DNA from 2 places in the Colwellia sp. MT41 genome. Region 1 is predicted to be linked to the other one. Evidence: predicted binding sites of a transcription regulator. Region 1 holds the regulator's gene; the other holds the start of a gene.

Region 1 (7,135 bases):
TAAATTTATTATTAATATCAATGAATTAGTTGCTATCTTTTAGTTATTAACACCATAAAATACCATCATTTGTATAAAATAACTGCAACCCGTTCTTGTGTTGTGGTGTGCTGGTGATGTATAACACTACTATCTTTAGGTATTATTCAAGGAAAAGGGCATGACACCTCAATGGGATCCAGATAAACCAATATACCTGCAACTGTATCAGCAAGTAATCACTCGTATTTTAGATGGTTATATCAAGGAAGGCGAAGCGTTGCCTTCAGTAAGGAAAGTGGCGGCTGAATATCAGCTGAATCCAATTACTATTTTAAAGGCGTATCAAATGTTACAGGACGAAAAAATTGTCGAGAAACAACGCGGTAAAGGCTTGTTTGTTATGCCTGGAGCACAAGAATTGATGCTAAATAGAGAGCGTGATAGTTTTTTATCGCACCAATGGCCAGAAATACTAATGCAAATTTCACGACTTAAATTGTCAGCAGAGCAGTTACTGTCAGTTAATGTGAATAACCCAGTGGAGGGCAAGGTATGAGCCCACTCATTTCAATTTCTAATTTAAATAAATCATATGGTAATAAAAAAGTATTGTCAGGGATTAATTTATCACTTAATGCGGGACAAATTGTTGGTTTAGTTGGCCCAAATGGCGCAGGTAAAACTACTTGTTTACAAGCTATTTTAGGCTTGACAGATTTTGAAGGTGATATCAGTGTCTTAGGTTATCACCCGAGAAAAGACCGGGTAAAAATGCTTAAGGATGTCGCTTATATAGCTGATGTGGCTATTTTACCAAAATGGTTGAAAGTGTCACAAGCCTTAAGTTATATGCAAGATATTCACCCAAACTTTGCTATTGAAAAGGCGCAAGCGTTTTTGGCTAAAACCAATATTGAGTTAAAAGATAAGGTGAAAACCTTATCTAAAGGCATGGTAGCGCAATTGCACTTAGCACTTATTTTAGCAATTGATGCCAAGGTGCTTATTTTAGACGAGCCAACCTTAGGTTTAGATATTTTGACTCGCCGTCAGTTTTATAGCCACTTATTGGAAGATTTTTATAGCGAAGATAAGTGCATTGTTATCACTACCCATCAAATTGAAGAAATTGAACATATCTTAACGGACGTTGCTTTTATACAAAAAGGCAAGATTGTACTTGCCCAGAGCACCGATGAGATAAGACAGCGGTTTAATCTGGTATCGGTAAGCAACGAGCAAGTCCCACAAGCAGATAAGCTAAAACCGTTATTTAAAAATAGCATGATGGGGCTGACTACCATGTTATTTGATAATCAAGATAAAGCTACTTTACAGGGCTTAGGCAAGGTTAGTGTACCTAGTTTGGCTGATGTTTTTGTTGGTGTAATGAATAAGGAAACTTGCTAATGAATGTTTCAATAATGAAAGCCTCAATTAAAAAAGAGTTATGGGAATATAATGGTATGTTGACTTGGGTGCCAGTCACCTTAGCCGGCGTCTTTATTTTTATTCCGTTACTTAGTTTGATTTTAAATGGCATTGATATGCAAGCGGTACTAGTAGAGCTTGAGCATATAACGCAATTTCAACAATCCGATCGTTTAGGTGAGTTCTTCTTTGTTTCGGCCATTGCCTTGTTTAGTCCTTTTATTGTCATTGGTTTTATTGTGCAAGTTTATTACTTTGTTACCTGCTTATTTGATGAACGGCGCGACCAATCGGTAATGTTTTGGCGTTCGTTACCCGTTTCTGATGAGATGACCATTGCCAGTAAACTGTTAACAGGTGCTATTGTTATTCCGGTGATCTTTTTCGCTGCGGCGACCTTACTCATGGTACTTATGCTAGTATTTGCCGTTGTGGCTTGTATCATCTTATCAATAGGTTTTGATATCTCTTTATGGGGCATGTTGGCTAGCGCTAATATATTGAGTAGTGTCGGCTATATTTGGTTAACACTTGTGCCTATAGCTATTTGGTTACTGCCGTTATATAGCTGGTTAATGCTGGCATCTATTTATGCTAATAAAGCACCATTTTTATGGGCAGTATTACCTATTGTTGCGCTATTAGTGATTGAAGCCATTGTGGTGAATTATTTACATCTATCGCAACCATTCTTTGGGCATTTCTTGATGGATTACTTCTCTATAACGCCAGACCACCATGTTGATATGTCGGTAGCGCAAGAGCAGTCTCGCTTGGTAGCACTAAAATTATTGATAGCACAAATTGATTACCGCACGGTATTGGTATCCGCAGGCTTATTATTTGCAACTTATTGGTTTAGAGTGAATAAGCAAGAAAGTTAAAGTAGCGGAATTATCCTAGCTTGGTTATTAATAAACAAATTATAAACGCTTAATAAGCGAATAATAAACAAATAAAAAAGCGATATTTACTCAGTAAATATCGCTTTTTTATCATTAGATTTTGCTAACAGCTTAGCTTATGCAGAATATGGCTAATAAAGCAGGCCATAAAAAGGCACTTAACCAGTAGCTTTTTTAGCCGCTATTTTAAAAAAAATAGTTATTCCTCTTCGATTTTATATGCGCTAAAGTCAGTAATACCTTTTGCTTCGAGTAAACGCCTGACACTGGCAGGCAACATTTCATTATTATCCTTTGCTAAATCCTCATCGTCAGGTAAGGGCTGGCCAGTAAAGGCATGTAAAAACGCTTCACATAACAATTCACTATTAGTGGCATGGCGAAGGTTATTTACTTGACGCCTAGTGCGTTCATCCGTCAATACTTTAAGCACGCGCAAAGGAATCGAAACGGTAATTTTCTTTACTTGTTCGCTTTTTTTACCGTGTTCGGCATAGGGATTTATGTACTCTTCATTCCACTGAGCCATGGATATTCCTCTGTCTTGTTATAACTTATTCGAAATTCTATTAGGGTAGATTTTACCTGTTGAAATAAACCAGTCAAGTAGAAGTTTAGATGTCCAAAATTACTTGACCCAATTAATTAAAATGTTTAGAGTTATAGACGTCCAAACATCTAAACGTAAATGTGCTATATATCGGCTAAATTATCGGTAAAGCCGGCGAGATAGAAACTGTGTTTGCATGCTTACTTAATTAATGGAGAAACATAATGTCGATGGCTAAAACAAGTAATATTACTACTTCGGCAGTAAGAGCCGGTATCAATACTGATCAGCACCATGGTGCTGTGGTCGCTCCTATCCATTTATCCAGTACGTATTCATTAAAAGGTTTTAATGATAAACGTCAATTTGATTATTCTCGCACTGGTAACCCAACCCGAGCTAATTTTGCTGAAACGATTGCAAAATTAGAGCAAGGCAGTGTTGGCATAGTTACCAGTACCGGCATGGCAGCAGTGCATTTGATTTGTCAGCTGTTATCAACGGGTGATACTGTCGTTATTCCACATGATTGTTATGGTGGCAGTTTTAGATTATTTACCCACTTAGCTAAACGTGGCTTGTTCAAACTCATCGTTGTTGACCAAAATGATCAACAAGCACTGGCTAATGCCTTAGCCCAGAAACCTAAATTAGTATTACTTGAAAGCCCAAGTAATCCGCTATTACGCTTAGTGGATATTGCCGAAGTAACTAAAGCATGCCACGGGGTGGGTGCTTTAGTGGCAGTTGACAACACTTTCTTATCCCCCGCACTGCAACAGCCTTTAACCTTGGGCGCTGATATCGTTTTTCACTCAACCACTAAATACATAAATGGTCATAGTGATGTTGTTGGCGGTGTTTTAGTCACCAAAACGGCCGAGCTAGGTGAAAAGCTAGCATGGTGGGCAAACTGTATTGGTATTACCGGCAGTGCCTTTGATAGCTTCTTAGCATTACGTGGCTTAAAAACTTTACCAGTAAGAATGAAGCAACATCAAGAAAATGCTTTACAGGTGGCTGACTTCCTAAAAAATCATGATGCCATTGATGCGGTATATTTCCCTGGTTTCCCTGACCACCCTGGTCATGATATCGCGAAAAAACAGCAATCTGGCTTTGGTGCTATGTTAAGTTTTGAAGTGAAAGGTGGCGTCGAAGCGGTGAAAAAGTTATTCGATAACCTAGAATTGTTCACTTTAGCGCAATCTTTAGGTGGTGTTGAGAGTTTAATAAGTCACCCATCAACCATGACCCATGCGGGTATGGCGATAGTTGATCAGTTAGCGGCGGGGATTACTCAATCTTTAGTGCGCATATCTGTTGGTATTGAAGATATTGATGATATAATAGCTGACTTAGCTCATGGTTTAGCGCAAAGCCAACAGTAACTACAACTTGTTGGGCACGAAAGTATTGATGATATTCTCGTTGAAATAACAACTAACCTAACCATGGTTTAGCATAAAGCCGACAGTAATTACAACTTGTTGGCTTCGAAAATGTAGATGATTTTTTCGTTGAAAAAACAACTGACCTAACTATGGTTTAGCATAAAGCCGACAGTAATTACAACTTGTTGGCTTCGAAAATGTAGATGATTTTTTCGTTGAAAAAACAACTGACCTAACCATTGTTTAGCATAAAGCCGACAATAATTGCAGTTTGTTGGCTGCGAAGATATTGAACTTTCGTTAAAAAAAACTGATAGCCCATGGTTTAGCGCAAAAATGACAGTAATTGCAGCTTGTTGGGCATGAATCTATTGATAATACTTTCGTTGGAAAAACTAACTGATTTAGCACCAAGCCGACAGTAACTGACACTTGTTGGGCATAAAGATATTAATCTTTCGTTGGAAAAACTAACTGATTTAGTCCAAAGCCAACATTAATAAACAAATTAACAATTGCGAAAATAAATTCGCAGTTGAGCAGGTAGAGAGATGACACAAGAAAATATTACGCTCAATAAAATTAACGAACATAAATCAGTGCTAAGGCAAGAGGGTGCTGAGCATGAATTGGTCGCTGACTTTATCTCGGAAAATAAATTAGCTAAACATGCTATTCAAGTACACAAATTTGGTGGCAGCTCTTTAGCCACGGGAAAATGTATTAAACGTGTTGTTGAAATTATCCGTAAAAATTGTCAGTTGAACGATATTATCGTGGTATCAGCTAATGGTAAAAATACTGATAGTTTATTTGCAATTTATTCTCTGGTCGAACAATCAATCACTGCACAAGCTACGCAAACAAGTGATGAGTTAACGCAAGCCATCACTGATTTAGCGGAAAAACAAGCGCAATTAATTACTGAGGTATTAAATGCTAATAATACTAAACAATTATTACAGCTTTTAAGCAAAGATATAGCACAATTAACTAGCTGGCTAGCGGGCGATATTGTCCAGCATCACAATGATATTTTAGCCTTTGGTGAGGTGTGGTCAGCAAGATTACTGTCAGCGATACTGAATGAGCAAGTTTGTCCAAGTAATAACATCGATGCTCGTGATTTTCTCGTTATTGATAATGAGCAAAACTGTGCCGTTGATACCGCAATAAGCGCCGTGCAATTAAGACAAAGACGTCAGTTTGGTAAGTTAGCCGTCATTACGGGTTATATCAGTAAAGATGCGCGTGGCAATAGCTGCACCTTGGGCCGAAATGGCAGTGATTACTCTGCTACTATTATTGCTGCTTTAGTTGCTGCCGGTAATGTCACTTTATGGACCGATGTTGATGGTATTTATAGTGCCGATCCTCGTGTGGTGCCTAACGCGAGGAAACTACATCGTTTACCTAATGGTATTGCCAAGGAATTAGGTCGTTTAGGTAACCCTGTATTGCATGCCAAAACATTATTGCCTTTGATTAATCCACAGAGTGAACATCATACCCACTTACATGTGGCCAGTAGTTTTGACCCCGACGTTATCGGCACTGAAATTGGTAAATTTGGTCAAATAGCTAAACAAGAATTATCGGTAACTTATCTTAATGATCTATTGTTGGCGCAATCCGTGAGTTTTATTGGTGAGACTGGTGCCAAGGCGCATGCAGAATTTTCACCTATTTGTATGGATGATGAAAAAGGCTTTATGGTCATCACCCAAACACAACAAAAAGCATTAAGTCAGTGGTTGGCTAGTCATGATGTTGAGGTTAGCTTTAAGCCAGTTGCTATTATTGCCACCGTTGGTCATAGAGTAGCAGAGCGTGGCGATATTAAAGCTCGCTTTAAACGTTCATTAAAAACAGCCAAGCCATTAAATATAGTTGGCAGTGATAATCGCCATAGTGTTATTGCTATTCTGCCAGAGGCTTGTTCGATTGAATTGTTGAATACTGTCCACCATGAAATGACCAAAGATGCTCGCCATATAGGTTTAGTTGTTGTCGGAATGGGCAATATAGGTCAACGATTTTTAGAATTATTACCCGCGCAACTTAATAAAGTGTATGCCTTAGAAAACTTGCACCTAGTTGGCTTACTTTCCTCGAAAAAAGCGTTAATCAACAATGATGGTATTGATGTAAATCAAGCAACGTCATTATTTGTCCAAGATGCACAAACTTATGACACAGAACAGCTTATTTCTTGGTTGAGCCATCATCCATACGACGATTTAATTGTTGTTGATATCACCCCAAGTGAAGATTTTAGCTTATTGTATGAGCAAATTTTTGCCTTAGGTATTCATGTGATAGGTGCAAATAAATGGGCGGCGTCAAGCAGCACTGAACATTATAATAATTTAGTAAATACCGCGGATAGTCATAATAGCTTGTGGCTAGGCAATACCACAGTAGGTGCGGGTTTACCGATAAACTATGCCATTGATGATTTGCGCCAAAGTGGCGATAGTATTAGTGAATTATCAGGAATTTTTTCAGGGACCCTTTCTTGGTTATTTGAAACTTTTGATGGCAGTTCAAAATTCTCCGAGCTGTTATTAAATGCCTTAGCACAAGGTATTACCGAACCTGATCCTCGTGAAGATTTGTCAGGCAGAGACGTACAACGCAAATTGTTAATCTTAGCGCGTAAAGCGGGCTTTGAGTTGGCGTTAGAAGATATTGACTGTCAAAACTTAGTACCAGAAGCATTGCAATCATTATCAACCAGTGAGTTTTTAGCCAGAGTTGATGAATTAGATGACTACTTTGCTACAGCGTTAACAGAGGCAAATAGTAAAGGCGCTTGTATCCGTTATGTTGCCCGTTTTAAGTATAACGAAACCACAGGTATTAGCGCAAAA
Region 2 (7,135 bases), 580 kb from region 1:
CATCAACACCAAAACCTGATGACACGGCAAAGGCGCCAATATAATCCGCAATACCCGAACCTTTCGGTGCTAGGTAGTCAGATAAACAGCGGTTAAACTGCCCAGCAGGTTTTTTACTTTGCTGACGCAACTGGTGTAATTTCATGCGCAGCTCTTTACGTGATTCATCGGTATAAACGCTAATATCGTCGCCATCTCGGTTGGCCGGGAATAAACCAAATACCGCTTTCGCTTTGATCTTTTTGTTATTAATAACATCATCTAACATGTCATTAGCATCTTTTAAGAGGTTAGTTGCTTCCACGCCAATAACTTCATGCTTTAAGATCAATGGGTATTTTCCTGATAACTGCCAGGTCAGGAAAAATGGGGTCCAATCAATGTATTTTCGCACTTCATTTAAATCAATATCGTCAAGTACGGTAACACCAAGCTTGTTAGGTTTTTTCGGGGTGTAATCATCAAAGCTGATCGGTGTGGCATTAGCACGAGCCGCTTCAAGACTAATTAAACTTGAACGTGGGCCTTTTTTGTAATGACGAATACGGACTCGATCATACTCTGCTCTAGTGTCAGCAAAAAACTTGCCTTTGTGTTCCTTGGATAATAATTTACTGACCACAGAAACCGCGCGCGAGGCATTGGAGACATAAACCACGGCTTTATCATACTGGGGCTCAATTTTTACCGCGGTATGGGCTTTCGACGTTGTGGCACCACCAATCAATAATGGCAAGTCAAAGCCTTGGCGTTTCATTTCTTTAGCAACATGGACCATTTCATCAAGGGACGGGGTGATCAAACCGGAAAGACCGATAATATCTACCTTTTTTTCTTTCGCTACCCGTAAAATATCTTCACAGGAAACCATCACGCCAAGGTCAATAATTTCATAGTTATTACACTGGAGCACGACACCAACAATATTTTTACCAATATCATGAACATCGCCTTTCACCGTTGCTAATAAGATTTTTCCGTTGGTACTAATTTCAGTTTTTGCCGCTTCAATAAACGGGTTTAAATGAGCAACCGCTTGTTTCATCACTCGTGCTGATTTCACCACTTGCGGTAAAAACATTTCCCCCGCGCTAAATAAGTCGCCAACGGTATTCATGCCATCCATTAATGGCCCTTCAATTACGTCTAAGGGCCGGACAGCAACAAGGCGAGCTTCTTCGGTATCGGCAACAATAAACTCATTAATACCTTTCACTAATGAATAAGACAAACGCTCATTAATCGGTAGCTCTCGCCAGGTTAAATCCGCTTTTGAGACCTTACCACCTGCTTGACCATGGTATTCTTGGGCAATATCAAGTAAACGTTCGGTCGCGTCATCATCACTATTTTTAATAACGTCTTCTACGGCTTGTTTTAATTTTTTCGGCAACGCTGAATAAATGGCCAACTGACCGGCATTGACAATCCCCATGTCCATGCCATTTTTAATGGCATAATATAAAAATACCGCGTGAATAGCTTCACGTACCGGGTTGTTGCCTCGAAACGAAAATGATACGTTAGAAACACCACCGGATATCAGCGCATAAGGTAGGTTTTTCTTAATATCATCAACCGCCTCAATAAAATCTACCGCGTAGTTATTGTGCTCTTCAATACCGGTAGCCACAGCAAAGATATTAGGGTCAAAAATAATATCTTCCGGCGGAAAGCCAATTTCATCCACCAAAATATGATAGGCACGATGACAAATTTCATATTTACGTTGTCGGGTATCCGCTTGGCCTTTTTCATCAAACGCCATCACTATCATAGCCGCGCCATAACGGCGTACTAATTCAGCTTGCTTGCGAAAGTTGTCTTCGCCTTCTTTCAAACTGATCGAGTTAACTATGCCTTTACCTTGAATACACTTTAAGCCTGCTTCAATAATATCCCATTTAGAGGAGTCGATCATAATGGGCACTTTGGCAATATCTGGCTCGCCAGCAATCAAGTTTAAAAAGCGTACCATGGCCTCTTTTGATTCCAACATGCCTTCATCCATGTTGATATCGATAATTTGTGCGCCGTTTTCAACCTGCTGTAAGGCGACAGCAATAGCTTGTTCGTACTTGTCTTCTTTAATTAAGCGTTTAAACATAGCCGAACCCGTTACGTTGGTACGCTCACCAACGTTAACAAATAAGCTATCGCCTTTAATGGTTAATACTTCTAAACCAGACAAACGACAAGCGATTTCACGGGGTGCTACTTTACGTGGGCTAATGTTAGCAACGGTGTCAGCCATGCCTTTAATGTGCTCAGGCGTAGTACCACAACAACCACCAATGATATTTAAAAATCCAGAATTGGCCCATTCTTCAACGTGAGTATTCATATCCTTGACGGTAAAGTCATATTCACCAAAGGCATTAGGTAAACCGGCATTGGGATGAGCAGAAACAGCAACATCACAAATTCGGCTCAACTCTTCAACATATTGACGCAGTTCAACCGGGCCTAACGCACAGTTAAGGCCAAATGAAACCGGCTTGGCATGACGCAGTGAATTGTAGAAGGCTTCGGTGGTTTGCCCTGATAAGGTACGTCCTGAGGCATCAGTAATGGTACCTGAGATCATCACGGGTAAACGGAGACCTAATTGTTCAAAAGTTTCTTCGACGGCAAAAATAGCCGCTTTAGCATTTAAGGTATCGAAAATAGTTTCGATTAAAATGAGATCACAACCACCGTCAATTAACGCTAGGGTTGACTCAATATAAGCCTCTTTTAATTCATCAAAAGTCACGTTACGAAAGGCGGGATCATTGACATCAGGAGAAATAGAACAGGTACGATTGGTTGGCCCTAAAACACCAGCAACAAAACGCGGGCGATCAGGTGTTTTTTTAGTGTATTCATCGGCAGCGGCACGGGCAAGTTGCGCAGCAACACGGTTGATTTCGCTGCTATATGCTTCCATGTCGTAATCAGCCATGGCAATCGTGGTAGCATTAAAGGTATTAGTTTCTAGAATATCGGCGCCAGCTTCAAGGTAGTCACGATGAATCGCTGTAATGACTTCAGGCTGAGTAAGCACTAACATATCGTTATTGCCTTTAACGTCAGTATGCCAATCAGCAAAACGTTCGCCACGGAAGTCCTGCTCTTCAAACTTGTACGCTTGGATCATGGTACCCATAGCACCATCGAGAATAAGAATATTTTTAGCCAGTTGCTGTTCAAATAAAGCAAAAGATGGGTGTTTTTTCATTGTTAAATCCAGGAATAACTATTTAAAGAATAAGGGTATAATCAGTGCTGAAGCTACTATTTATTTAGCACTGAATTGATATTATTGGCATCTAATTGGTATGGCGTTATTTGATAAACATAATAATTCAACCAGTTAGTAAAGAGTAAACTGCCATGACTACGCCATGAGCCAGTCGGTTTATTATTAACATTATCATCTTGATAATAATTAATCGGCAATGGCGTGCTCGCCTCTTTTTTGCAGTCTCTCAGATACTCTTCATGCAAGGTAGCCGTATCATATTCAGGATGACCGGTGAGGTACACTTGGCGCTTATTTTTACTGGCGACTAAATAAACCCCGGCATCAGCTGATTGCGCCAAAATATTGAGCTCATCAATACCTTGATAATCGGCTTGATTAATATAGCCATAGCGTGAATGTGGCACATTAAAACTCTCATCAAAACCTCTGGTCAGCTCTTCTTTACTATCAAGAGGATAATGTTGATAAACCCCAGATAGTTTTTGCTGACGTAGATGACGGTTTAAACCATAATAGTGATACAAGGCGGCATGTGCAGCCCAGCAAGAAAACATGGTGGAAGTGACATTTTTCTCGGCCCAGTCAAACACCTCACAAATTTTATCCCAAAAGCTGACCTCGGCATAATCAAGTAAGGCTAACGGCGCCCCGGTGATAATAAGGCCATCGTATTGTTTGTGCTTGATATCATCAAATAAACAATAGAAATTGTCTAAATGCTCTTTCGGAGTGTTTTTGGAGACATTTTTATGAATACGCACAAATTCGATATTAATTTGCAGTGGCGTATTGGATAACATCCGCAAAATTTGTACTTCGGTTTCAATTTTATTAGGCATTAAATTCAAGATAGCCACTTGCATCGGGCGAATTTCTTGATTGGCCGCACGGTGCTCTGACATCACAAAGATGTTTTCCTTACCTAACACAGATAAGGCGGGTAATTGACCGGGAATTTTAATGGGCATGACACTACCTAACAAAAAAAATAACATAATAAATCGATGATTCTCATATTACTTAGATTGCTAGATATGTCAACATCTAAACGTATAGACGTCTAGATGTTTTTATTGGTTGGCTTTTATTGTGCTAATTCATAATAAATACCAGTAAACGATTGTTTGCCGGCATAGGGTTATCGGATAATAAAGCAAGATCGGCATTATGAGCTAAAGCGGCAATGTCTTCAAAATCACGTATAGCACTTTCTTCATCTCTATGCTTTAGCCATAGATCAAAATTGGCATTACTTTGACTGGTAAATTTTCCTTGATAATTAAAGGGCCCATAAATGCATAAAGTGCCACCTTTAACTAGGCTCTGCTTTACCCCAGTGAAGAATTTGTTAACCAAAGAGTTACTAACAATATGCAAGGTATTCGCGGTAAAAATGCCGTCAATGCGCCCTTGTAATGATGATTTTTCCACGACTGCTTGCCATGGTTGATGTAAATCTAAAACAACCGGCGCTAATAGATTAGTTAAGCCACTGCTCTGTCTGCGGTAGTTTATCGCAGCATGATTCACCAGTAGATCACTTGGCTGCCAACAAAGCTGCGGTAAATGTTCTGCAAAGAATACACCATGTTGCCCTGTGCCTGAGCCAATTTCTAATACCCGCTTAGTGTTGGTAAAAGCGCTTTGTAACACCCTTAAGATTGGCTGTTTGTTATTTTCACAAGCTTGAGAAAAAGCGATATCCATTATAATTTCCTACCTTAACGTATTTATTTATCTGCCAGTAATGCTTATAAACTGTTTATAGCACCACTTTAAATGGCAGTGCTTGTCGACATTGTTGCTGATAACTTTCCATATGTTGACATTCACGTTGGCAAAACTCTTTAATCGCCTCTTTAAAAGCAGCATGTTTAACCCAGTGATATGAATGAGTTAATACCGGCTCAAAACCTCGTTGAATTTTATGTTCACCTTGGGTGCCAGGGTTAAAACATTGTAAATTATGTTCGATGCAAAAGGCTATGCCTTGGTAATAACAGAGCTCAAAATGTAAGTTGTTAAAGGCTGTTTTACAGCCCCAATATCGACCATAAAGATGGCTATCATCATAAAAAAATAAAGCACAAGCCACATCTTCATCATTATGACTGGCAATAATAAGCAGAACATTAGCCGCTAAGTGAGTGAATATGTGCTTAAAAAAATCAAAGTTAAGGTGAGGCTGATGGCCTTGTTTTAAATAAGTAAGTTGGTAGGTTAAATAGAAAAAATCAATATCGCTCGCCGTAATATCTGGCCCTCGAACTTGCCTAATGCTAATGCCCTGCTGCTTTATCGATGCTCTTTCTTTACGGGTATTTTTGCGTTTACGTGAGGTGAATGTGGCAAGAAAGTCATCAAAGCTTGCATAACCGCGGTTAAACCAGTGAAACTGTACCGTATGACGCAGATAAACATCTTCAGGTAATTTAGCCATGGTCGTACTTTTACCTTTTTCGGTTGGCGTTACCTCACTATCAATTTCAGGGCAATACAATATGTGCCAACTGTTTATTTCGTGCTGGTGACAATGGCTAATTAATGATGAAAAAAGCTCAGCTAAATTTAGCTTATTTGACCATAGTTTGTTGCTAGTAACTGGAGTAAAAGGAATAGTGCCGACGAGTTTAGGGTAATAAGCAAGATTGTTATCCTCATATGCTTTGGCCCAATCCCAGTCAAAGACATATTCGCCCCAAGAATTTTGCTTTAGATACAAAGGCATAATGCCGTCAATTATACCATCATTTTCAATAACCATATGATGTGGTTGCCAACCGCGCGCACCAGATACCGACTGACTAGCTTCTAACGCCTTAAAAAACTCATAACTGACCAACGGGCACGAGGAAGTATTTAGCCGGTGCCAATCACTTGCGGGTATTTGTTCAAAACGTTCAAAAAAAGTTATCTGCACAGGAAAAGGTCATTTTTAGGGGCTATTTCCGTGTGAAGATAACAGTTTTAACAACAAGTTCCTATACTGAGAAACTATAATCTTGCAGCAAGGTCACCCGCTAAATGTATTAGCTAGACTAAAATAGCAAGAGACTTTTTCTTAACTTCATCTGCAATTTGCGAATCACAATTACAATATCGATGAAAAAGTGTCGTAATTTTTAACAGTTTTACTTAAGAATTTTTTATTGAGATTATAACTAATTGTATTGGTTAATATATTACAAAAAGGTGTGATAAATGCATATTTTTAAACTATTGTTCAACTAGTTCTTTGTCTGTATTAGGTTATCAATCACTCGGATATTTAAGGATGAGTATGGCTATTCTCAAAGCGAAAGAATACTTTGGTGTTATCGGACATAACAAAAACAGCCTCAACGAGGTTTGTCATAGACTAGATGATAAACTTGCCTTCAAAATCATACCTTCTCTTGAGCATATAAAAAAGCTCAATGGCTCTTTAGGTGCCATTGCTTATGTAATGGACTGCCATTCTGAACTTCACTGTTATAATATAGAAACTATCAGTCGTGATTTTTCAAAAAAATCACTTTATATTTTGTCCGCTTGCATCTCAATACCTATGCTGCATCATGCGCTGAAACTCGGTGTTAAAGATGTGTTCCATCTGCCGATGAATAACCAAGCCTTGACTAACCTGTTAGTTGAACTTAACGAAACCACTGATATTGATTGTTTTGAACAAGAGTCAATAACAAGTGATTTTATGCCCGCCATAGAAGAGCTAATAAGTCATCCTTTAGAGGGACTGTTTGAATTAATCGAGCAACATTTTTTCGATGCCCCGTCACTAAAACAAGCATCGAATAGTTTATATTTAAGCCCTAGTCGTATTAGTCATATGTTTAAAGATTTATGTGGTGTTGGTTATTGCCAATATATTTTATGTCGACGCTTGGAAGA

What was found. Region 1 encodes MetJ, which represses methionine synthesis genes. Its sites were predicted from a motif close to TAGACGTCTAGACGTCTA; they were not measured.
Region 2: CMT41_RS04375 (homoserine O-succinyltransferase) is a predicted target of MetJ. The motif match lies at 4,293-4,310, and genes of this name have one in related genera.

Annotation. Positions count from the first base shown of each region.
Region 1 covers NZ_CP013145.1:443,141-450,275, forward strand. Annotated here, with positions in the region: gene CMT41_RS01910 (GntR family transcriptional regulator) at 161-538, shown strand; gene CMT41_RS01915 (ABC transporter ATP-binding protein) at 535-1,392, shown strand; gene CMT41_RS01920 (hypothetical protein) at 1,392-2,297, shown strand; gene metJ (met regulon transcriptional regulator MetJ) at 2,518-2,847, opposite strand; gene metB (cystathionine gamma-synthase) at 3,093-4,259, shown strand; gene metL (bifunctional aspartate kinase/homoserine dehydrogenase II) at 4,814-7,135, shown strand, end outside.
Region 2 covers NZ_CP013145.1:1,020,286-1,027,420, reverse strand. Annotated here, with positions in the region: gene metH (methionine synthase) at 1-3,220, opposite strand, end outside; gene CMT41_RS04375 (homoserine O-succinyltransferase) at 3,277-4,215, opposite strand; gene CMT41_RS04370 (DUF938 domain-containing protein) at 4,340-4,954, opposite strand; gene CMT41_RS04365 (GNAT family N-acetyltransferase) at 5,010-6,167, opposite strand; gene CMT41_RS04360 (helix-turn-helix transcriptional regulator) at 6,528-7,135, shown strand, end outside.